3 regions of the Gordonia sp. DT30 genome follow, and region 3 is predicted to be linked to each of the others. Evidence: predicted binding sites of a transcription regulator. Region 3 holds the regulator's gene; each other region holds the start of a gene.
What was found. Region 3 encodes LexA, which represses DNA repair genes until DNA is damaged. Its sites were predicted from a motif close to CGAACANNTGTTCG; they were not measured.
Positions count from the first base shown of each region.

Region 1: the regulator LexA is predicted to act here: its motif matches at 2,747-2,760, upstream of ruvC (crossover junction endodeoxyribonuclease RuvC).
Region 2: the regulator LexA is predicted to act here: its motif matches at 5,363-5,376, upstream of ACLQ3C_RS10750 (DUF222 domain-containing protein).

Region 1 covers NZ_JBNCLY010000028.1:15,682-23,484, forward strand. The annotation lists gene ACLQ3C_RS19460 (acyl-CoA thioesterase) at 1-602, shown strand, start outside; gene pdxT (pyridoxal 5'-phosphate synthase glutaminase subunit PdxT) at 599-1,213, shown strand; gene ACLQ3C_RS19470 (YebC/PmpR family DNA-binding transcriptional regulator) at 1,320-2,072, shown strand; gene ACLQ3C_RS19475 (hypothetical protein) at 2,038-2,667, opposite strand; gene ruvC (crossover junction endodeoxyribonuclease RuvC) at 2,781-3,419, shown strand; gene ruvA (Holliday junction branch migration protein RuvA) at 3,416-4,018, shown strand; gene ruvB (Holliday junction branch migration DNA helicase RuvB) at 4,015-5,109, shown strand; gene yajC (preprotein translocase subunit YajC) at 5,388-5,849, shown strand; gene secD (protein translocase subunit SecD) at 6,063-7,803, shown strand, end outside.
Region 2 covers NZ_JBNCLY010000009.1:41,125-48,927, forward strand. The annotation lists gene ACLQ3C_RS10730 (error-prone DNA polymerase) at 1-3,167, opposite strand, end outside; gene ACLQ3C_RS10735 (hypothetical protein) at 3,325-3,855, shown strand; gene ACLQ3C_RS10740 (RES family NAD+ phosphorylase) at 3,852-4,472, shown strand; gene def (peptide deformylase) at 4,507-5,082, opposite strand; gene ACLQ3C_RS10750 (DUF222 domain-containing protein) at 5,381-7,219, shown strand; partial or broken gene ACLQ3C_RS10755 (IS30 family transposase) at 7,310-7,803, shown strand, end outside.
Region 3 covers NZ_JBNCLY010000002.1:298,703-306,505, reverse strand. The annotation lists gene hrpA (ATP-dependent RNA helicase HrpA) at 1-1,826, shown strand, start outside; gene nrdR (transcriptional regulator NrdR) at 1,800-2,306, opposite strand; gene ACLQ3C_RS03385 (LysM peptidoglycan-binding domain-containing protein) at 2,347-2,949, opposite strand; gene lexA (transcriptional repressor LexA) at 3,317-3,967, shown strand; gene ACLQ3C_RS03375 (phosphoenolpyruvate--protein phosphotransferase) at 4,023-5,741, opposite strand; gene ACLQ3C_RS03370 (DeoR/GlpR family DNA-binding transcription regulator) at 5,943-6,713, shown strand; gene ACLQ3C_RS03365 (1-phosphofructokinase family hexose kinase) at 6,710-7,675, shown strand; gene ACLQ3C_RS03360 (PTS fructose transporter subunit IIABC) at 7,772-7,803, shown strand, end outside.

The sequences.
Region 1 (7,803 bases), on a different contig from region 3:
CCCGTCGGGTGACCGGAATCCAGAACGGCGAGGCCATCTTCACGATGTCGGCGTCGTTCCACGTGACCACCGACCACGGCATCGAACACCAGGACCCGATGCCCCCTGCCCCGGCGCCCGAGGAATTGCCTGACCGGCTCGCCGGGATCCACGAGGACGAGAAGGCGGTCTTCAAGGAATGGGACAACTTCGACATCCGGATCGTGCCGGCCGAGAAGCTCGTCACCTCACCGTTTTTCGTGGCGCAGCAGCGTGTGTGGTTCCGGTACCGCAAGCCGTTGCCCGACGACCAGACCATCCATGTGTGCACCCTCGCCTACATGAGTGACATGACTCTGCTCGGTTCGTCGAAGGTTCCGCACCCCGGCGTCGAGCCGCAGGCCGCATCGCTCGACCACGCCATGTGGTTCATGCGGTCCTTCCGCGCCGACGACTGGCTGCTCTACGACCAGACCTCGCCGTCGGCGGGCGGCGGTCGTGCATTGACCCAGGGCCGCATCTTCGACCGCGCCGGCCGGCTGGTCGCCGCGGTCACCCAGGAAGGGCTGAGCCGCACCGGCCGTCAGATGCCCGCCGACCAGCATGCACGGCAGCAGCGGTGAGCGTGGGGCCGAGTCGGCCGCGGATCGGGGTGCTCGCGCTTCAGGGAGACGTTCGTGAGCACCTCGCCGCGCTGACGAGTGCGGGCGCCGACGCTCTCGCGGTGCGTCGCCCCGACGAACTCGCCACGGTGGACGGGCTGGTGATTCCGGGTGGCGAATCGACGACCATGAGTCACCTGCTCGGCGTCTTCGACCTGCTCGATCCGCTGCGCGCGCGGCTCGCCGACGGTATGCCCGCCTACGGTTCGTGTGCCGGGATGATCATGCTCGCTTCCGACATCCTCGATACCCGGCCGGATGCGCGTCACCTCGATGTCCTCGATATCACGGTGCGTCGCAACGCCTTCGGTCGCCAGGTCGAGTCCTTCGAGACCGATCTCGAGGTCGCCCACATCACCGCGGGGGTGCCGATGCGTGCGGTGTTCATCCGGGCGCCGTGGGTGGAGAAGGTCGGGGCCGACGTCGAGGTGCTGGCCCGGGTGCCCGGCGGACCTGCCGCCGGCCGGATCGTCGCGGTGCGGCAAGGTGACGTATTGGCCACCTCATTTCACCCCGAGGTGACCGGGGATCGGCGGGTACATGCGTATTTCGTCGACATGGTGCGCCGATAGGCGGTGGGTGCGCCGGTAGAATCATTTTTCGACGTGTTCGAAGCAGGTTTGCCCGGGGCCGCCATCGGCGGCGGTTCCCGGTGCACGGGAAGGATCGGAATAGCGTATGAGCGGCCACTCCAAATGGGCGACAACCAAGCACAAGAAGGCCGTCGTCGATGCCAAGCGGGGCAAGATGTTCGCCAAGTTGGTCAAGAACATCGAGGTCGCCGCGCGCACCGGTGGCGGCGACCCGGCCGGCAATCCGACCCTCTACGACGCGATCCAGAAGGCCAAGAAGTCGTCGGTACCCAACGACAACATCGAACGCGCGCGCAAGCGCGGCGGCGGTGAGGAGGCCGGTGGCGCCGACTGGCAGACCATCACCTACGAGGGTTACGGACCCAACGGGGTGGCCATCCTCATCGAGTGCCTCACCGACAACCGCAACCGCGCGGCCGGTGAGGTGCGCACCGCGATGACCCGCAACGGCGGCAACATGGCCGATCCCGGCTCGGTGTCGTACCTGTTCACCCGTAAGGGCGTGGTGACCCTGGAGAAGAACGATCAGAGCGAGGACGACGTCCTCATCGCGGTCCTTGATGCAGGCGCCGAGGAGGTCAACGACCTCGGTGACACCTATGAGGTGGTCAGCGAACCCACCGACCTCGTCGCGGTGCGCACCGCCCTGCAGGAGGCGGGTATCGATTACGAGTCGGCCGAAGCCGACTTCCGTGCCTCGGTCGAGGTGCCGGTCGACGCCGACGGCGCTCGCAAGGTGTTCAAGTTGATCGACGCGCTCGAGGATTCCGACGACGTGCAGAACGTGTACAGCAATGTCGACATCAGTGACGAGGTTCTCGCCGATCTCGACAGCTGACGGCCGGGCGGTCCGGGTGGTCGTATCGCACCTCGATGTCGGGGAGCGGGGCGTCGCGTTCGTGATCCAGTAGCGGATCGATGGTCCACTGTTCGTCCGGTGGCGTGCGCCGCGCCAGCGCGGCGCGACTCATCCGCAATGCGATCCCCAGATCGAGGCGCAGGTCGGCGCGGAGCACCATCGGACCGGCGATCACGATCACCTGATCCCCGGCGGCGATCTGCCGCTCATCGCGAAAAGACCGGTCGGACAAGCCATCCCAGAGACGTGGGAGCCACGACCCGTCGGCGTGCAGGCTGTCGATCACCTCGCGGCGCAGTGCGGGAAAGTCGTACCAGGAAGTGGCGAAGGCCTCTGCGTCGTGCGCGCCCCACTCCAGGCGCAGCGACGCCGGCCGGATGTAGTCGACGACGCGCACGACCTCGGCCGCTCGCCCGCGCACCCGCAACGACCCGGCGATCCGGTCGGCCAGCGACTCCGGATCGGCCACCGGCGCGCCCACGACGCCGACGACCAGGCGGCCCGGCAGTGCTGCACACGCGTCGGCGCACAGCAGCACGAGCGCCTCGGGGGCGATCGGGATATAGCGGGGCATCGGCTCCATTGTGCCGCACGCGATATCCGCAACTCGCCGTGTTGGTCCCACGGTCTGTCGGGGCCCCTCGCTACAATCTCGAACGAATGTTCGCCGCAGTGGAGGAGGGTCGTGTGCGGGTGATGGGTGTCGACCCTGGGCTGACGCGGTGCGGGATCGCGCTGGTCGAGTCGGGTAGCGGCCGGACGGTGACCGCGCTCGACGTCGACGTCGTGCGTACGCCCAGTGATATGGAATTGGCGCACCGCCTGCTCGCCATCTACACCGCCGCCTGCCACTGGCTCGACGTCCATCGGCCCGATGTGGTCGCCATCGAACGCGTCTTCGCCCAGAACCAGGTGTCGACGGCCATGGGGACCGCACAGGCCGCCGGGGTCATCGCGCTGGCGGCCGGACAACGGGATGTGCCGGTGCGCTTCCACACGCCGTCGGAGGTGAAGGCCGCCGTGACCGGTAGCGGCCGCGCCGACAAGGCGCAGGTCACCGCGATGGTCACCCGTATCCTCGGGATGCAGACCAAACCGCGGCCCGCCGACGCGGCCGACGCCCTCGCCCTGGCCATCTGTCACTGCTGGCGTGGCCCGACGATCGATCGGATGGCACAGGCACAACAACGCGCCGAGGAGATGGCGCGCGTTCACCGTGCCCGTATCGCGGCGGCCCGCACCTCGACCGGCGCCGCCGGGACCGAACAGGCCTCCGGGCAGGTTGCCAAGCCGGCTGCCACACGGACAAAGGGAGCAAACGCATGATCGCCTCGGTACGCGGCCCGGTGCTCGAGGTGGCGCTCGACCACGTGGTACTCGACTGCGCGGGCGTCGGATATCGGGTGCTCGCCACCCCCGACACGTTGTCGCGGCTGCGGCGCGGTGAGGAGGCCACGCTGCTCACCTCGATGATCGTCCGCGAGGATTCGATGACCCTCTACGGGTTCACCGAACCCGACGCCCGGGCGCTGTTCGCGTTGCTGCAGACCGTCACCGGGGTGGGGCCGCGGCTGGCGATGGCCACGCTGGCCGTCCTCGAACCGGTCTCGTTGCGCCGCGCGCTCGCCGACTCCGATGTCAAGGCGCTGACGAGCGTCCCGGGCATCGGGAAGCGGGTCGCCGAACGGCTCGTCGTGGAACTGCGCGACAAGGTCGACCGCCCGGTCGCCGACTCCGGGGGGACAGGGCCGGGCACCGGCACCCCGGCCGGGGTGGCCGGGCAGGTCACCGAGGCGTTGGTCGGCCTCGGATTCACCGCGGCGCCTGCCGAGAAGGCGGTGGCCAAGGTCCTCGCCGAGACGCCCGGCGCGGACGCGTCGACCGCCCTGCGCCGGTCGCTGGTGCTGCTGGGGAAGTCGGCATGAGCGGCGACGAACACGCCACGGACGAAGCAGAGCGGGAGGTCAGCGCGGCGCCGGTACGCGCCGACGGCGACTTCGACGCCGGACTGCGTCCGCGTTCGCTGGGCGAGTTCATCGGACAGCCGCGCGTATGCGAGCAACTCGAGCTGGTGCTGCACGGTGCGAAGAAGCGCGGCAGCACCCCGGACCACATTCTGATGTCGGGGCCACCCGGCCTGGGCAAGACCTCGCTGGCCATGATCATCGCCGGCGAGATGGGGGCGGCGATCCGCGTCACCTCGGGTCCGGCGCTCGAACGCGCCGGGGATCTCGCGGCGATGCTGTCCAACCTGGTCGAGGGCGACGTCCTGTTCATCGACGAGATCCATCGCATCGCCCGGCCTGCCGAGGAGATGCTCTACCTGGCGATGGAGGATTTCCGCGTCGACGTGGTGGTCGGCAAAGGTCCCGGTGCGACCTCGATTCCGCTCGACGTCGCACCGTTCACCCTGGTCGGTGCCACCACGCGGTCCGGGTCGCTGACCGGCCCGCTGCGCGACCGGTTCGGCTTCACCGCCCACATGGAGTTCTACGAAACCGACGAACTCGTCCAGGTGCTGCGGCGGTCGGCGGGAATTCTGGGCATCGACCTGCAGGCCGACGCGGCATCGGAGATCGCGAGCCGTTCGCGCGGCACCCCCCGCATCGCGAACCGGTTGTTGCGCCGGGTACGTGACTACGCGGAGGTCCGGAGCGACGGCCGGATCACCGTCGACATCTCGCGGGCCGCACTGGCCGTCTATGACGTCGACGAACTCGGCTTCGACCGGCTGGACCGGGCCGTGCTCGATGCCCTCATCCGGGCGTTCGGCGGCGGGCCCGTCGGGGTGTCGACGCTGGCGGTGGCCGTCGGGGAGGAGCCGGCGACCGTCGAAGAGGTGTGTGAGCCGTTTCTGGTGCGTGCCGGAATGGTCGCCCGCACCCCGCGTGGACGGGTCGCAACCGCGGCGGCCTGGCATCATCTCGGACTGACGCCCCCAGATGGTGCGCTCACCGCATCCTTCGGTGCGCGCCCCCGCGAGATGGGTGGACCGTCCCTGTTCGGTGACCTGTGAGGTCCCACCGGGGTCCGGCAGGCGGCGAATCCGGTGGTGCCCACCTGCGGTTGCCGCTCGGTTCGTGGCACACTGGAAAGAGTGCGTGCGTACGGCGTCGGCGCGACCGGCGTGATCACTCCCTGAAGTGGTCGCCTCCTGGAGTGAACATCCGAGGCGCCCGAACGTCCGCCGTGTGAACCATCGCCGTGAATCCTTCACCGGCGACTCCGCCGAGCGTGGCGTCCGCGCCGCTGGGCGGGTGACGATCTCGATATGACAAGGACGACGTCAACTCAATGCAATCTCTGTTCATCCCACTGCTGCTGATCTTGATGGTCGGCTTCATGTTCTTCTCCATGCGCAAGCAGAAGAGGCGCGCCGCCGAGACGCAGAACATGCAGAACTCGGTCCAGACCGGCACGCGCATCCAGCTCTCCAGCGGACTGTTCGGCACCGTCATCGACGCATCATCGTCTGATTACCTCGACGTCGAGATCGCCACCGGGCTGGTCACGCGCTGGAATCGGCTCGCCATCATGCGGGTGATCCCCACCGACGAGGCAGCCGCCACCTACCCCGGCTACACCCCGCCGTTCTCGGCAGATGAATTCTCGGCCGACGATCACTCGAGCGACACCTCGATCGAACCGGCCCACGGCGTCGGCGGCCCCGAGGAGATCACGCCGCAGGACATCGCCTCGGACCGCCCGAATCTGGACAAGCCGGGTACGGAGCAGCCGGGTAATTCCGAGAAGTAACACCGGCAATTCCGCACACCGTCGCCCGGGATATGGGGAATCCGGCTGCGCCCAGGCTTCCCGGGGGCGGGTCGGTGTTGTGGGGGCAGTAGAGTGGCGCGCGATCCTGCCTGCCGGCGTAACGGCCACGGGTAGGAATGTGCAGCGTGGCCCGTGTCGGCATGGGTGCCCTTCGGGTGCGCCGGCCGACGCTCATCAAAGGAGATCGAGTACGTGAGTTTTTCCCGCGGGGCCGAATCGAAGGGAGCCTCGACCGAGGGAACCGGGGCAGCCGGCCCGGATCCGAAGCGGCCCGGCCCGGGCTCGACGCGTTCACGGGGCTCCAAGTCCGGAGACGCCAAGTCCGGAGGTGCCAAGTCCGGGACGTCCAAATCCGGGACGTCCAAATCCGGCGGCGGACGCCGGGCATCGCGTCGCGCGCCGGCACGCGAGATTCCGCCGTGGCAACCGCTCACGGCGTTCGTCGTGCTGCTCGCACTCGTCTATCTCCTCGTCTTCCTCACCGGCGGTGGCTCTCCGCAGCCCAAGCTGGGTATCGACCTGCAGGGTGGGACCCGGGTGACCCTGACCGCCCGCACCGATGACGGCAAGGCGCCCAGCCGGGATCAGCTGAATCAGGCCAAGCAGATCATCGAACAGCGCGTCAACGGTCTCGGCGTCGGCGGTTCGGAGGTCGTCGTCAGCGGCAACAACCTGGTGATCACGGTCCCCGGCAAGGACGGATCGGAGGCGAAGTCGCTGGGCCAGACGGCCCGGCTGTATGTGCGGCCGGTGGTGACGTCCGCGCCGGCGACGCCGCAACCGCAGACGCCCCAGAACAAGAGCGACACCGACTCGCTGCCCGCCGATCAGGTGGCCGCGCAGATCGCCCAGGAGAAGAAGAACCGGCAGGCGCCGGAGGGTGCCGACACGAAGGCATTGCAGCAGTACATGGCCAAGATGAACTGCACGCCCGGCGCCAATGACCCGCTGCTGGGCAACGACAACCCCAACGAGAATCTGGTGGCCTGCTCCACCGACGGCAAGACGGTGTACCTGCTGGGCCCGCAGATCATCGACGGGCGCGACGTGAAGTCGGCGAGTGCGGGTACCGACCCGCAGACCAGCGAATGGACCGTCAGCCTCGACTACAAGGGCGCCGCCGCGGCGAAGTGGCCGCAGTACACCGCACAGAACATCGGCAAGCAGACCGCGTTCACCCTCGACACGCGCGTCGTGTCGGCGCCGGCGATCAACTCGGCGATTTCCGGGTCCACCCGGATCACCGGTTCGCCGTTCACCGAGTCCGAGGCCACCGACCTGGCCAACGTGCTCAAGTACGGCTCGCTGCCGTTGTCCTTCTCCACCTCCGACGCCGAAACCGTTTCGGCGACATTGGGTTTGGCGTCGTTGCGCGCTGGACTTCTCGCCGGTGCGATCGGGTTGCTGGCCGTGCTGATCTATGCGCTGGCCTACTACCGGATGCTCGGGTTCCTCACCGTGGCATCGTTGCTGCTGTCGCTGGTGATGGTGTACGGCATCATCGTGCTCCTCGGTCGATGGATCGGATTCACCCTCGACCTCTCCGGCATCGCCGGCCTGATCATCGGGATCGGGATGACCGCCGACTCGTTCGTCGTCTACTTCGAACGCATCAAGGACGAGATGCGTGAAGGACGAAGTTTCCGATCGGCGGTTCCACGCGGCTGGGCCAGCGCCCGCCGCACCATCTGGTCGGGCAACGCGGTCAGCTTCCTGGCCGCGGCGGTGATCTACATCCTCGCCGTCGGTGAGGTCCGCGGCTTCGCGTTCACCCTCGGGCTGACGACCATTCTCGACATCGTGGTCGTGTTCCTGGTGACGCATCCGCTGGTGGTCCTCGCCAGCCACTCGGACTTCCTGTCCCGCCCCAAGGTCAACGGCCTCGGGGCGGTCAGCGAGGTGGCCCGCCAGCGCAGAACCGCTCGGGCGCAAC
Region 2 (7,803 bases), on a different contig from region 3:
ACCCGCCCGCGGACCAGCAGCGCCGTCGCCGACTGTGCCAGTTCCCGGTACTTCGACCACAGTCCGACCGAGCAGACGACGTTGACCATCCCGGTCTCGTCCTCGAGGTTGATGAACGTCACCCCGGATGCGGTGGCCGGTCGCTGCCGATGCGTCACCGCCCCGCCGATCAGCACCCGCGACCCGTCGGGCACCGCGAGCAGCCCGTCGGCCGGGATGACGCCGAGAGCTTCGAGCCGCGGACGCAGGTACTGGGTGGGGTATGCCGTCGGGGTGATCCCCGTCGCCCACGCATCAGTGGCGGACAGTTCGACGTCGGACAGGCCGGGCAGGGTCGGAGTCGCCGCCGCCGACTCGAGGTCGAGGTGGTCGGCGCGCGCACTCGACGCCGCACCGGCCTCCCACAGTGCCTGCCTGCGGCTCAATCCGAAGCGGTCGAAGGCACCTGCGCCGGCCAGTCCTTCCAGTTGGCGCGCCGACAGTTCCGCCCGCCGGGACAGGTCGGTGATGCTCGTGAAGTCCCCGCCGGTATCGCGGGCGGCGACGATGCGCTCGGCGATGTCGTCTCCGATCCCGCGCACCGCGGCCAGTCCCAGGCGTACCTCGAGTCCCGCGTTCTCCAGATTCGCCTCGGCCGACGATCGGTTGATGTCGGGCCGGTGTACGCGCACCCCGTGCCGGCGGGCGTCGGCGACCAGTGACTGCGGCGAGTAGAACCCCATCGGCTGCGCGCGCAGCAGTGCCGCGCAGAATGCCGCCGGATGGTGCAGCTTGAACCACGACGAGTAGAACACCAGCGACGCGAAGCTCTGCGAATGGCTTTCGGGGAAGCCGAAATTGGCGAATGCCGCCATCTTCTCGTAGATGTGGTCGGCGTCGGAGCCGGCGATGCCGTGGGTGGTGCGCATTCCCTCGTAGAAGCGCCGGCGCAACCGTTCCATCTTCTCCGGCGACCGTTTGGAGCCCATGGCGCGGCGCAGCTGATCGGCCTCGGCGGCGTCGAATCCGGCGACGTCGACCGCCAATTGCATGAGCTGCTCCTGGAACAAGGGCACCCCCAGCGTCCGATCGAGGGCTCCCCGCATCGACGGATGTTCGACGGTGGCGGGTTCGGTTCCGTTGCGCCGCCGGATGTAGGGGTGAACCGATCCGCCCTGGATCGGACCGGGGCGGATGAGCGCCACCTCGACGACGAGGTCGTAGAAGCAGCGCGGTTTGAGCCGGGGCAACGTGGCCATCTGGGCGCGCGACTCCACTTGGAACACGCCGACCGAATCTGCGCGGCAGAGCATGTCGTAGACGGCCGCCTCGGTGAGATCGAGCCGGGCCAGGTCGACGTGGATGTCCTTGTGTTCGGCGACCAGGTCGATCGCGTAGTGCAACGCCGAGAGCATCCCCAACCCCAGCAGATCGAATTTCACGAGTCCTATTGCGGCGCAGTCATCTTTGTCCCACTGCAGCACACTGCGGTTCTCCATCCGCGCCCACTCGGTGGGGCAGACATCGGCGATGGGCCGATCGCAGATCACCATTCCGCCGGAGTGGATTCCCAGATGTCTTGGCATTCCCTCGATCTCACCGGCGAGCTGCCGGACGTCGTCGGGCGCCCGGTCGGGCATCTTGCTCCACGCATCCTGCTGGCCGGTGGCATATCCGAGTGCCCGCGCCATGTCGCGGATCGACGATTTGGGGCGGTAGGTGATCACGTTGGCCACCTGCGCGCTGTAGCCGCGGCCGTAGCGGCGGTAGACGTATTGGATGGCCTCTTCCCGGCGGTCGGATTCGATGTCGACGTCGATGTCGGGCGGACCGTCGCGCGCGGGCGAGAGGAACCGCTCGAACAGCAGCTCGTTGGCCACCGGGTCGACGTTGGTGATACCCAGGGCGTAGCAGACCGCCGAGTTGGCCGCGCTCCCCCGGCCCTGGCACAGGATGTCGTTGCGTTTGCAGAAGTCGACGATGTCGGCGACCACGAGGAAATAGCCCGGAAAGGTGAGGGTTTCGATGATCGCCAGTTCGTGTTCGATCTGCCGGTAGGCCTGCGGATGCTGCGTCGGGGTGCCATAACGGCGCAGCGCCCGGGTCATGGTGAGATGCCGCAGCCAGGTGGCCTCGGTGTACCCGTCGGGCACCTCGAACGGCGGCAATTGCGGTGCGATCAAACCCAATTCGAAGGCACAGTCGCCGGCGATGTGTACCGCGTTGTCGATGGCCTCCGGATGCGCCGACAGCAGGCGCCGCATCTCGTCGCCGCTGCGCAGATGTGCACCGCCGACACCTGGCATCCAGCCGGCGATGGTCTCGATGTCGGTGCGGGCACGAACTGCCGCCATCGCCATCGCGAGGCGCCGCCGCGGCGGGCCGGCGAAATGCGCACCGGTGGTGGCGACCGTCGGCAGCCCGAATCGCGCGGCCATACCGGCCAGCGCGGCGTTGCGTTCGTCGTCGTCGGGCAGACCCTGGGCGGTGAGTTCGACGGCGACCCCGTCCCGGCCATACCGTTCGACGAGATCCCCGAGTGCCTTCTCCGCCGCGGGCGATCCGGCCCGGTCGAGGGCTCGGCGCACCGCCCCTTTGCGGCATCCGGTGAGGATCAGCCAGTGCCCGTCGTGATCGGCGAGGCGGTCGGGGTCGTACCGCAGCAGCCCCTTCTCGCCTCCGGACATGTGTGCGTCGGCGATCACCCGGGACAGCCGGCGATATCCCTCGCTGTCGCGGGCCAGCACCAGCAGATGATCTCCGGGCGGGTCGTTGACCCCGGTCCGGGCGACGTCAGGCTGCAAGGACAACTCGGCCCCGAAGACCGTCGGCATTCCGAATTCCCTTGCGGCCTCGGCAAATCGGACCACCCCGTAGAAGCCGTCGTGGTCGGTGATCGACAGCGCCTTCAAGTCCAGCCGCTGCGCCTCGGCGACCATCTCCTCGGGCATCGACGCCCCGTCGAGAAAGCTGTAGGAGCTGTGGGCGTGCAGTTCGGCGTAGGGCACGTGAGACGGTTCCGGCTCGATGTCGGGTGCCACGTACGGGCCCCGTTTGCGCGACCACGCCGGCGAGTCGCCGCCGTCCCCGGGACCGAAGAACTCGCCGGGCCGCCCGTCCTTGCGCGAGCGGCCCGACAGCACCCGCTCCATCTCCGACCAGGTCGGTGGTCCCTGATTCCAGCCCACTGACCAAGTATAGAACGCACGTTCGATACCGGGCGAGTGGTGGGCGGTGAATCGCGATCCGACGATGCCTCGCTGCGAGGGTTGTCTCGGTTGACCGCAGGACTGCCGAGTGTCAGACTCGGAGTACGGGTTGTCTGGGTTGACCAAGGAGTGTGTTGTGTCTGATCTCATGGATCGCAAGCAGGAATTGCTCGACGAGTTGAGTCATCTGCTGGACGAGCGCTTCTCCGCGGCGGAAGAAGCCGGGGTCGATGCGTCCCTGTACGCCGACACCAACCGGCTCGCGTCGGCGATGGTCGCAGCACTGCCGGCACTCGGCGTACACGATCAGCTCGTTGGCCCGTTCTACGACACCGCCGGACTCACCGGCTGGCTCGGCGTGAGCAAGCAAGCGATCGCCAAACGCGTCAAGCACCGAACACTCATCGCCTGCCAGCTCGAATCCGGTACATGGGTGTACCCGACGTGGCAGTTCACCGAACAAGGAGCGGTCGACCGCCGAATGGTGCAGGTGTGGCAAATCCTGCGAGAACACGCCAACGCGTGGACCGCGGCCCTGTGGATGTGCGCCCCCAACCCGGATCTCGACGGCGACACCGTGATCCACCACCTCGCCACCGACAGCACGGAACGCCTCGCTGCAGTTGTCGACGCCGCACGCGCCGACGCGGCACGCTGGGCAGTATGACCGGCCGCGACGCTGTTGCGCTCCGGGGCCCAGATGGCCATGACCTGTCGACCTTCCCCACTACGAGCTTTGCCGCTGGCGTCGGCTTGTACCGGGCGCATCGCACCGCGCTGGGCGCCTGGTATTTCTCGGCCGGCGGTGCAGGCCGGTTCGATCTGGACCCGCCCCGCGGAACCTGCTACCTCGCCACAGACACCGAGACCGCCGTTCGCGAAACCCTCGGCTCGACACTGCACACACTCGGCGGCGCAGACGTCGACTTCGCCGCGCAACGCTCGGTTTCCCGACTACGTCTGCCGACCGCGTGTCTCCTGGCCGACCTTTGTGACCGGCACGCTGCTGACTTCGGTATCACCCGTGAGATTCACACCATCACCCCGTACACCGTCACCCGGGCGTGGGCCGAAGCGTTCCACGCTGTCAGCGATGGCCTGCTCTACCAATCCCGATTCACCACCGTCGCCCAGGCGAACGCGCTGGCGGTGTTCGACGACGCCGGGCCGAAAAGCTGGCCCGCCGACACCACCCCGATACCTTTCTTGACCGCTGCCCGCGCTGCGGGCATCACCATCCTGCCGCCGCCGCGTCGAGTCACGATCGTCCCGCCACCCACCTGACCCGGACCAATTTTCTATTGCTGGACAACGTAGTTCAGACCTTCGGTGACACCGGCCAGTCATCGGGGTAACGCTCGGCCACCTCGTCACGCATCCGGCGCAGACTCTTGCGGCCCCGGGCGGTGAGCCGGTCGCCGAACACCATCCCGTTGATGTGATCGGTCTCGTGCTGCAGGCATCGGCCGAGAAGGCCACCGGCGGTGACGGTCAGCGGCTCCCCGTACTGGTCCTGTCCCCGGCAGGTGGCGACCGACGGACGCGACAACGTCGCGTACGCGCCCGCAAACGACAGGCAGCCCTCGTCGTAGTCGACGAGCCGCCGGTCACGTCCCTCGGGAAGTTCGAGCTGCGGATTGCACACGACACCGGTGCGCCGCGCGCCGGTGTCGTCACCGCAGTCGTAGATGAAGACGGCGAGATCCACTCCGATCTGGGCCGCCGCCAAACCCGCACCGGATGCGGCGGTGTTGGTGGCGAACATGTCGGCGAGCAAGGTCTGCAACTCGGGTCCGAAGTCGGTGACCGGGCGGGCAGTACGGTGCAACACCGGATCACCCCAGCCGACGATCGGACGAACGATCCCGAGTCGCAGCAGTTCGGCAATGGGCATGATCATCGGCCTCCAATGCCACGTGCTTCTGTACCCCGAGGTCGAGCGTGCCGCAACTTCCCATCCGACGCAATGCTGTCCGCATGATATGGCAGACGCCCGGGAGTCCGGGTGAACCCACTCGGCAGTCGATGGTTCGCGGTGGGCGTCGTGGCGACACCGGCTGCCGGCCTTTTGGCATTGGTGTTCACCTCATCGATGATCGAATCGAGATCGTCGCGAACGTGATGGCACAGTCGCCCAACCGCAGTGACCTGCGCCGACGCATTTTGTCAGACCCCGAATGTATGTTCCTTTCATGACCTCGCGCATGCCCGCCGCACCCTCGGCCGACGTCCCTTCCGACGTCGTCGAGTCGTGGTATGCGTCGGAGACCGATGCCGACGAGGTGCCGCAGACGGTGACCGCACAGTTGCGCTCCGATGAGAAGCTGTTGCGAACCGATCTGGTGGAGATCATGGCGCATTCCGCAGCGACGGTCGCAGCCGGCCAGTTCCGCATGGCACAGGCGGCGTCGTTGATCCACGACGAACACGAGGAGGACTACGGCTGTGAGCTTGCCGAGGCTCTCGGCGAGCAGCAGTCCACCCCGGAGGATTTCGCGAGGAACGCCGAGATCGCCGCGTCGGGTGGAGATCCACGGGCCGAGTACGGGCTCGACGGACTCGAGCGTGCGGTGGTCGAGGTCGGCGCCGTGTTATCGATCCCGCCGGCACAGGCGCGTGCCCTGATCATGACCGGGCATGCCATGCGGTACCGCTTGCCACATACCGCGGCGATGCTCGCCGCCGGACGTATCGATCTGCGCCGCTTCGAGATTGCGGTACGCCGCACCGAGCTCTGCAGTTCCGATGCGTTGCCCGACATCGACCTTCGGCTGTCCGAGGCGATCTACCGCCGCGATCACATGTCGACGTCACGGTTCACCGCGATGGTGGACGCGATCGTCGCGAAGACCGACAAAGAGGCGATGAAGCGCCGGCGCGAGCGCGCCCAGGACGATCGCGGCGTCACCATCCGACCCGACCGCTTCGCGCCCGGGCAGGCGAAACTGACCGCGAACCTGCCCACGGCCGACGGCGCGACCGTCAACGCCCGACTCGACGCGATGGCCGCAGCCGTACACAAGGCAGACCCGCGCACCCTCCGACAGCGCCGAGCCGACGCGTTGGTGGCGCTCGGCAATGGCGCCGACCACCTCGAGTGCCGATGTGACGATTGCATCGCCGCTCGGTGCGCCGACCTGGCAGAAGCCGACGTACCCGAGGTCGATCCGGCTGATGCCGATATGCTCGACGCCGACGTACCCGAGTCCGTTGCGCCCGACGCTGATCCACCCGAGTCCGATCTGCCCGAGTCCGATCTGCCCGAGTCCGATCTGCCCGCCGCCACGGACAGCGCAGCAACCGGGACGGATGAAACGTCCGAGCCATGTCGCTGCACGTGTGCCGACCACGCGCCGGCCCCCGCAGCTCCCCCGACCACCGACCCGGCACCCGCTGTCCCGGCTCCATCGGCGGTGATCCACGTCGTCGCCAACCAATCCACTCTCGACGGCACCGATGACGAACCCGGCTACATCGACAAGTTCGGGGTCGTCGACGCCGACACCATCCGTGAGATCGCGGCCGCGGAATTCACCCGAAAGGTGGGGCTGAGCCCCGAGCGTGCCGCCGAAGGACTGGCCGGGCTGAAATACCGGCCCGGGAAGAAGTTGCAGGCCTTCATCCGCACCGGCGAGCTGTCGTGTTGTTTCCCCGGCTGCAACAACCCGGCATGGTCGGCCGATCTCGACCACACCACTCCCTATGATCATCGCCATCCCGACCACGGTGGAACCACCACTGTGCACAACATCAAACCGTTGTGCCGACTCCACCACCGGGCGAAGACCTTCAACGCCTGGCGTGACTACCAGGACACCCTCGGCCGCGCCATTTTCCAGTCACCATCCGGGCATTGGTTCGTGGGCAACGCGTTTCGTGGCACCGATCTGTTCGGCGGCCTGCGCACAGTGCCACCCAAACCACCCGACCATCGAGCCCGTGCCACCATCGACACCCTGTACGAGCGACTCCGTACCGGGGAGATCCGTGCTCGGGACCGGGAATACCTTCGTAATCCGCCACCGTTCTGACCGCGGCGGGAGCAAGGGGGGCGGTGTCATACCCTCGAAGCAACGGTAGCCGAGAGGCGTTGGTGGACAGGGGCTGTGGTGGGACGCAGGATGTTGACGGTGGAGGATCGGACTGAGATCGCTACCGGGATCAAGGCGGGTTGGTCGGTGACCGCGATCGCGGCGCATGTCGGCCGCTGCAAGTCGGTGATCTCACGAGAGGTCCGCCGTAACTCTACCGCGGCGGGGTATCGGGTGGTGGCCGCAGAAAAGCGGGCCACTGCCGCGAGGACACGTCCGCAGTCGCGTGCGATCGATGCGATCCGGTGTTGGCCGCACGGGTGCGAGCGGATCTGAAGGCTTCTCGTACACCACGCCAGATCGCGGGGCGGTTGCGGCTGGAGGCATCTGAAGACAATGTGGAACTCATGGACGGTTCCCTCGATGCCCAGGGCCGCACGGTCTCACACGAAGCTATCTACCGGTGGATCTATGCGCACCCCGGAAAGGAGCTCGCTAAACAGGGAATCATGTTGCGCAGCAGACAGGTTCAACGCAAACCTCGCAAGAAGGTCGGTGAGCGCAACGCGCGGATCGTGGGCATG
Region 3 (7,803 bases):
GGATCGATCCGGTGTGGGTGGAGCGACTGGCCGGAGATCTTGTCAAGCGCACCTACAGCGAACCGCACTGGTCCTCACGGCAGGGTGCGGCGATGGCCTATGAGCGGGTCACCCTCTATGGCGTCACCCTCGTCGCTCGGCGGCGGGTGAACTACGGTTCGATCGATCCGGAACTCTCGCGCGAACTGTTCATCCGGCACGCCCTCGTCGAGGGCGATTGGCGCACCGATCATGTGTTCTTCGAGCGCAATCGGCAGCTGTTGCACGATGCTGCCGACGTCGAGCACCGGGTTCGTCGACGAGATCTCGTGATCTCCGAGGAACAGCTCTTCGAGTTCTACGATGGGCGTGTTCCGGCCGAGGTCACCTCTACCCGCCATTTCGACTCGTGGTGGCGCTCGGCGCGGGGGCGCGAGCCGCACCTACTCGATCTCACCCCGGCCGATGTCGCGGCCGATGTCGCCGTCGCCGACACCGACTATCCGGGTGTGTGGCGCCAGGGTGACACCCGCCTGGAGCTGCGCTACCGATTCGAACCCGGCACCGCCGACGACGGCGTCACCATCGTGATCCCGCAGGCACTGCTCCCCCACGTGCGCAACGCCGGATTCGACTGGCTGGTGCCGGGTATGCGTTCGGAGTTGGCGGCCGAGTTGATCAAGACGCTGCCGAAGTCGCTGCGCAAGACGATGGCACCGGCACAGCGCTTCGCCGATCTCGCCCTGTCTCGCCTGACTCCCCGAGCCGAGCCGCTGACGCACGGCCTGGCGCGCGAGTTGTCGACCATCACCCGCCACACCGTCACGCCGGCCGATTTCGATCTCGACCGCCTGCCCGGGCACTTGCGCATGCATTTCGCCGTCACCGACGATTCGGGTGAGATCATCACCCGCACCACGACTTTCGCCGAGCTGACCACACCGAGATCGGCGTCGGTGCCCCCGCCGTCCGAGCAGGTGTACACCACCTGGACCGCCGACGGCATCGGCACTCTTGAACTCGCCGAGACCGTCGACGTCGCCGGTCAGCGGGTCACCCGTCACCCGACGTTGCGAGTGGTCCGGGCGCAGGCACATCCGGCGGGCGTCGCGTCGGCCACCGCCCCGACCGCGGCCCTGGCCGACGCGCTGCGCCGCGATGCGGTGATCGTCTTGTTGGAGAACGCAATCGGGACACTCTCACCCAAGGCCGCCGGAGCCCTGGAGCCGGCCCGGCGGATTGCCCTGAGTCAGAGCCCCTACCGGGAGCCCGCCGGGCTCTTCACCGATTGCACCCGGCGTGCGGTTCGCGATCTGCTCGACGTCGAGGCGGCGAACACCGTGCGCACCCCTGCCGCGTTCTCGGCACTCGTCGACGACCTGCGACCGCGCGTCGTCGTGGCGGCCCCCGAGTACCTGTCGCTCGCCGTCGAGGCGCTCCGTGAGGTCGTGACCCTGCGGGGCGTGATCGACGAGCACTCCGGTCAACTCGCTGCCGATGATGTCGCCGAACAACTCGATGACCTGGTGTTCGACGGCTTCGTGGTGGCGACGCCGCGCACGCATCTCGCCGATCTTCCCCGATATCTGCGGGGGGCGCGGGAACGGCTGGAGCAGCTCCCGGGGTCGGCCGTGCGTGATCGCGACGGGATGGCTGTACTCGACCGCGTGGTCGAGCGGTGGAATCAGCGCCTCGCCGAAGTGGGTGATGCGCGTCGCGATGCCGTCAACGAGCAGGCGCATTGGATGGTCGAGGAATTGCGCGTGAGTTTGTTCGCCCAGCGCCTCGGAACCCGATATCCGATCTCGGAGAAGAGGGCGCTACGAGCCCTGGACCGGCTCGGCTGAGACGACCCCGCCGGCGGATTCGGAGCGGCCATGGGTGAGGTTGCCCTGCAGGTCGTCGATCTCGCGCTGGAAGTCCTCGAGCGAATCGAAGGAACGATAAACCGACGCGAAGCGCAGATATGCCACTTCGTCGAGGTCGCGCAGCGGTTGCAGGATCGCCAGCCCGACCTCGTTGCTGGGAATCTCGGCAGCTCCGGAGGCCCGCACCGTCTCCTCGACCTGCTGGGCGAGCTGGGCGAGATCGTCTTCGTCGACCTGCCGGCCCTGACACGCGCGGCGCACCCCGCGCATCACCTTCTCGCGACTGAACGGCTCGGTCACGCCGTTGCGCTTGACCACCGCGAGCACGGCGGTCTCCACAGTCGAGAAACGGCGGCCGCAGGCACTGCATGAGCGGCGCCGGCGGATGGCCTGTCCTTCATCGGCGACACGGGAGTCGATGACCTTGGTGTCGTCATTCCTGCAGAACGGGCAGCGCATGCACCTAGGATACCGCCCGCCACCGCACCGACTTCTCGCGTCACCGGTAGGCCGGCGCGAGCAGCGACTGCCCTGCCTGCACGGCACTGCCGGACATGTCGTTGAGTTCGACGATCTTCTCGATCACCGACTGCCGGGGCATGTCGGGCGCCACCCGCGCCGCGATGGCGTTCAGCGATTCCCCGGCGCGCACATGGACCACCTGGGTGGCGATCGGCGCCGGCCGTGCCGACCCCCGCTGGGCCGATTCCTGATAGTCCGAACCGGCGACGGCGACCAGCCACACCAGTAGCGCCAGTGCCACGCCGGTCAGCACGGCCACCAGTGCGCCGGTCCGGCGAGACCTGTGGCCACCCGGATCACCCGTTCCGGCCAGGTGATGTGATCCGGCCGGTGACGTGCACCAGGTGCCGTCGGCGCCCGGTATCCGCCGGGAGACCGGGCGGATCGGCCGCCGGTCGGCGGGACGACTCACGGCCGAGGAACGCCGGGGGGCGCGGCGAGGATCGAGCGGCCGCTGTTCGCGGGGACGGGCGCGCGGAACCGGGTTGGTCGCGCCGGCGCGGGTCTGGCCGGTGAAGGTCTGGTCGGTACGGGTCCGGCCGACGCGGGTCTGGTCGGTCGACAAAAGGGTGCTATGCATGGTCTCTTCCTGTCTCGATCACACATTCGATGAACGGATGTTCGAGTTGTACCACCCCCCTCCGACAATTTCTCCACAACACGTCGAACAGACGTTTGAGGATGTCCGAAACCTCGGCTATTCTGACCGGTGATCAGCTCGACCACAGGCCCGCGACAGGTGTGCACGTCACCTACCGGCCCACGGCCGGGGTGGCACGCACCCGATCGAAAGGACTCGAATCCCGATGAGTGAGAAGAAGGACCGTTCGTCGCGGCCGGCCGAGGCGGCCGATCCGGAGTCGGCCACCACAGAGTCGAGCACCGATGACGCCGCGACGGCGGCGACACCGCAGGTTGATGACGCGGCGGCCGCCCCGCGGCGGCCCATCGTGCCGAGGGGTTTCGAGGCACCGCTCACGCCACGTCAGCAGGGAGTGCTCGACGTCATCCGCAAATCGGTTCGCGAGCGGGGATATCCGCCGAGCATCCGCGAGATCGGTGATGCCGTCGGGCTCGCCTCGACCTCGTCGGTCGCGCATCAATTGCGCACGCTGGAACGCAAGGGACTGCTCAAGCGCGACGCCAACCGGCCGCGCGCGGTCAACGTGCGCGACGCCGACCCGACGCCCACCGATGACAATCCGAACTCGGAGAACCTGCCCACCCCGACCTTCGTCCCGGTGCTCGGCCGCATCGCGGCGGGCGGCCCGATCCTGGCCGAGGAGGCCGTCGAAGACGTCTTCCCCCTGCCTCGCGAACTCGTCGGTGAAGGTTCCCTCTTCATGCTGCGGGTGGTCGGCGAGTCGATGGTCGACGCCGCGATCTGCGACGGCGACTGGGTGGTCGTGCGCCAGCAGAACGTGGCCGACAACGGTGACATCGTCGCCGCCATGATCGAAGGCGAGGCAACGGTCAAGACGTTCAAGCGCAAGGACGGCCACGTCTGGCTGATGCCGCACAACGAGTTGTTCGAGCCGATCCCCGGTGACGAGGCCGCCATCCTCGGCAAGGTCGTCACCGTCATGCGCCGGATCTGAGCGCAGGCGCTGATCAGCTGCGCGGTGTGTCAACCACGTTTCTCACACCGCGCAGTTAACAACGCAACGCCTCGCGGGCCGCGGCGCGAGCCGCACCCGGTGCAGCGGTGGCCACCGCCGCCGTGGCCGCGGCGCGGCATCGATCGAGGTCGACCTCGGCGAGTTTCGCGCCCACCGCGGCCGCGGCGGCGGGTGCACTCGACAACGATGTGACCCCGAGTCCGACGAGGACACAGGCGAGCAGCGGATCGGCCGCCGCCTCACCGCACACGCCCACCGGGGTGCCGGTGCGCGAACCCGCCTCGGCGACCATCGCGATGAGAGCGAGGACCGACGGCTGCCACGGATCGGTCAACTCGGCGAGCTCGGCCGACATCCGGTCGGCAGCCATCGTGTATTGCGTCAGGTCGTTGGTGCCGATCGAGACGAAGTCCACCTCGGCCACAATCGCCGGCGCAAGTATCGCTGCCGACGGGATCTCGATCATCACTCCGGCCACCAGACCCCGTCGGCGTACTTGCGCGGCGAATTCGGCCGCCTCGGCGGCCGAGGCGATCATCGGCGCCATCACCCATGGCGTGCTGCCGGTTTCCTCGGCGGCGCGCGCGATCGCATCGAGTTGTCCGGCCCGGATCTCGGGGTGTGTCGCCGCGATGCGGTTGCCGCGCACACCGAGTGCGGGATTCGCCTCGGTCCCGTGGTCGACGAATTTCAGCGGCTTGTCCGACCCCGCATCCAGGGTGCGGATCACCATCTTCTTGCCTCCGAAGGCCTCGATGACCTCCCGGTAGAGTGCCGCCTGTTCGTCGAGGGACGGTTCGTCCGGGCGATCGAGGAAGGCCAGTTCGGTACGGAACAACCCGACTCCTTCTACCGGGGACGCGGTGGCCGCACGGGCCGAGACGCCATCGGCGACATTCGCCAAGATCGCGACCTCGTGGCCGTCGGCGGTGTGACCAGGCCCGGTCCAGCCCGCAATCGCCTCCACCTCCCGGCGGCTCTGCTCCACATCGGCTCGCGCTCGGTCCGGATCCGGTTCCACCACAATCGTTCCCGCGGCCCCGTCGACCAGCACCGCGGTACCCGCGGAGACGACGTCGAGTTCGGCAACAGCCACCACACACGGAATCCCGAGTTGCCGGGCGATGATCGCGGTGTGACTGGTCGGTCCGCCCAGTCGGGTCGCCAGCGCGGTGATCAACTCCGGGTCCAGGCCGGCGGTGTCGGCGGGCGCGAGGTCGTCGGCGAAGAGGACCGACGGTTCGTCGGGCACCGGGACCCCCGGTTCGGGCTGCCCGAGCACCTCGGCGACGACGCGGTCACGCACATCGTTGAGGTCGGTGACGCGTTCGGCCATCAGTCCGCCGAGTTTGGTGAACATCGCCGCGAACTGCTCGGTTGCGGCGACGGCGGCGGCGGGCGCGGGCGTGCCCGTGCCGATCAGCTTCGACACCGCACCGATCCAGCCGCGGTCCTCGGCGAGTCCGGCCGTGGCGATCAGGACCTCGGCGGCGGCCCCGGACGCGTGTGAGGCACGCTCGCGCAAACGGGCCGCCACCACCCCGGCGGCGGCGACGAAGCGGGAGAGTTCGGCATCGCGCTCCGCCTCCGAAACCGGTGGCGGCGCCACCTCGGTGGCCTCGACGGTCATCCGTCGGCCCGGCCGCACCACCGGACCGTAGGCCTTGCCGCCGACGACCGGCGTCCCGCCCAGTTCACGCCCGCCAAGTTCTCGCCCGGCGTGCGGGTTGTCTTCCCGTATCTGCTGGTTCACGACTTTGGCCCTTCTCGTCGTCTAGCTCTGGTCGTCGACCGCGGCCGGGCTGTGAATCAGGCGTCCGCGAAGCCGTCCTGTGATCGAAGTTACAAGAATTCCTTGACTTGTCAACACACTCAAGCGTAAACACAGATATATCAACATCGATAGCCACAGAAACCAACATGCGGTGTCGGTGGACAGACCGATCGGAGAGACGTGTACGCGGAAGAACGACAGCAGGCGATCGCCGAGCTGGTCCGCTCGAATGGGCGCGCATCGGTGAACGCACTCGCCGACCGGTTCGAGGTCACCAGCGAAACGGTGCGCCGGGACCTGGCGGGTCTCGAGCGCGCCGGCCACCTCCAGCGCGTCCACGGTGGCGCGGTTCGACCGGGGCTCATCGCGATCGTGGATGAACAAGGCATCGATGAACGCGAGGCCACACACATCGATCAGAAGGCGGCCATCGGGCGGGCGGCGATCCGATTCCTTCCCGGCGACGGCGGATCGGTGGCCCTCGACGCCGGTACGACCACCTATCAGGCCGCCCTCAACCTGCCCGCCGATCGCCGACTGAGCGTGGTGACGAGCAGCCTGCCGCTGGCGACATTGCTGTGCGGACACGCAGCGGTCACCTTGCACCTGGCCGGCGGCCGCGTGCGACGGCTCACCCAGGCGGCGGTCGGCGCCGAAACCGTTGCCCGCCTGGAGCAGTTCCGCGTATCGGTCGCCTTCATCGGCACCAACGGCATCAGCGAGGGCGCGGGATTGTCGACTCCCGATCCGGATGAGGCCGCGGTCAAGTCGGCCCTGGTGCATTCGGCCCAGCGGGTGGTCGTACTCGCCGACTCGTCGAAGATGAACCGGGAGGATTTCGCCGGCTTCGCCGCCCTCGACGACGTCGACGTCCTCATCACCGATGCCGGTATCGACCCCGCCTTCTCGGCGGTCCTGTCCGCGCGCGGTATCGAGGTCGTGATCGCATGATCCTCACCCTCACCGCGAATCCCTCGTTGGACCGCACCCTCGAGATCGCCGGGCCGCTCGAACGCGGCGAGGTACAGCGGACCACCGGGGTTCGCGCCGAGCCGGGCGGCAAGGGCGTGAACGTGTCCCGGGTGGTTGCCGAGGCCGGGTTGCCGACCATCGCGGTCCTGCCCGCACGGGCCGGGGATCCGCTGCTCGCGGCACTCGACCGGGCCGGTCTGCACCATGAGACCGTCGCCGTCGCCGGCGAGGTGCGTGCCAACGTCACCATCGCCGAACCAGATGGCACCACCACCAAGATCAACGCTCCGGGGCAACGTCTCGACGATCAGCAGTTGCACGCGCTCACCGACCTGATACTGGCGCGCGCCGTCGACGCCGACTGGGTCGCCTTGTGCGGTTCGCTGCCGCCGGGGGTTCCCGACAACTGGTACCGGGTACTGGCCGATGAACTGATCGGTCGTGGGCATCGGGTAGCCGTCGACACCTCCGGCGCACCGCTCACCGCTGCGGTGACCGGACGAATCGATCTGATCAAACCGAACGAGTACGAACTCGCCGAGGTCAGCGGCGCGGACCCGGAGGTGCTGCGCCGGGCGGCCGCCGATGGTGACCTCACCCCCATCGTGGCCGCGGCGGCCGAGATGGTCCGACGCATCGGCGGCTCGGTGCTGGCGACCCTGGGTGCCGCCGGAGCGCTGTTGACGACGGAGACGGGAAGTTGGTTCGCCACCTCGCCGCCGATCGTCCCGCGCAGCACCGTCGGGGCCGGTGACTCGTCGCTCGCCGGCTACCTCATCGCCGAGACGCAGGGTGCCGACGAGCCCGAACGCCTGCGCAGCGCAGTCGCCTACGGCGCCGCCGCCGCCGCGCTCGCCGGAACCCAGCCACCCCGGCCCGATCAACTCGACCCCGAACACGCCCGGGTCACCGATCTCGCCGGAGCCGCCCGAACCTCCTGACCGACCCCGGCCGCCATGACCGGACACCGGGCATCCGCAGACCCGCCCACCCCACGCCGACACCTCCCCACAGAGCAAGACCAGCAAAGGAAGACCATGTCCGAGCAGATCATCACCACATCGACGGT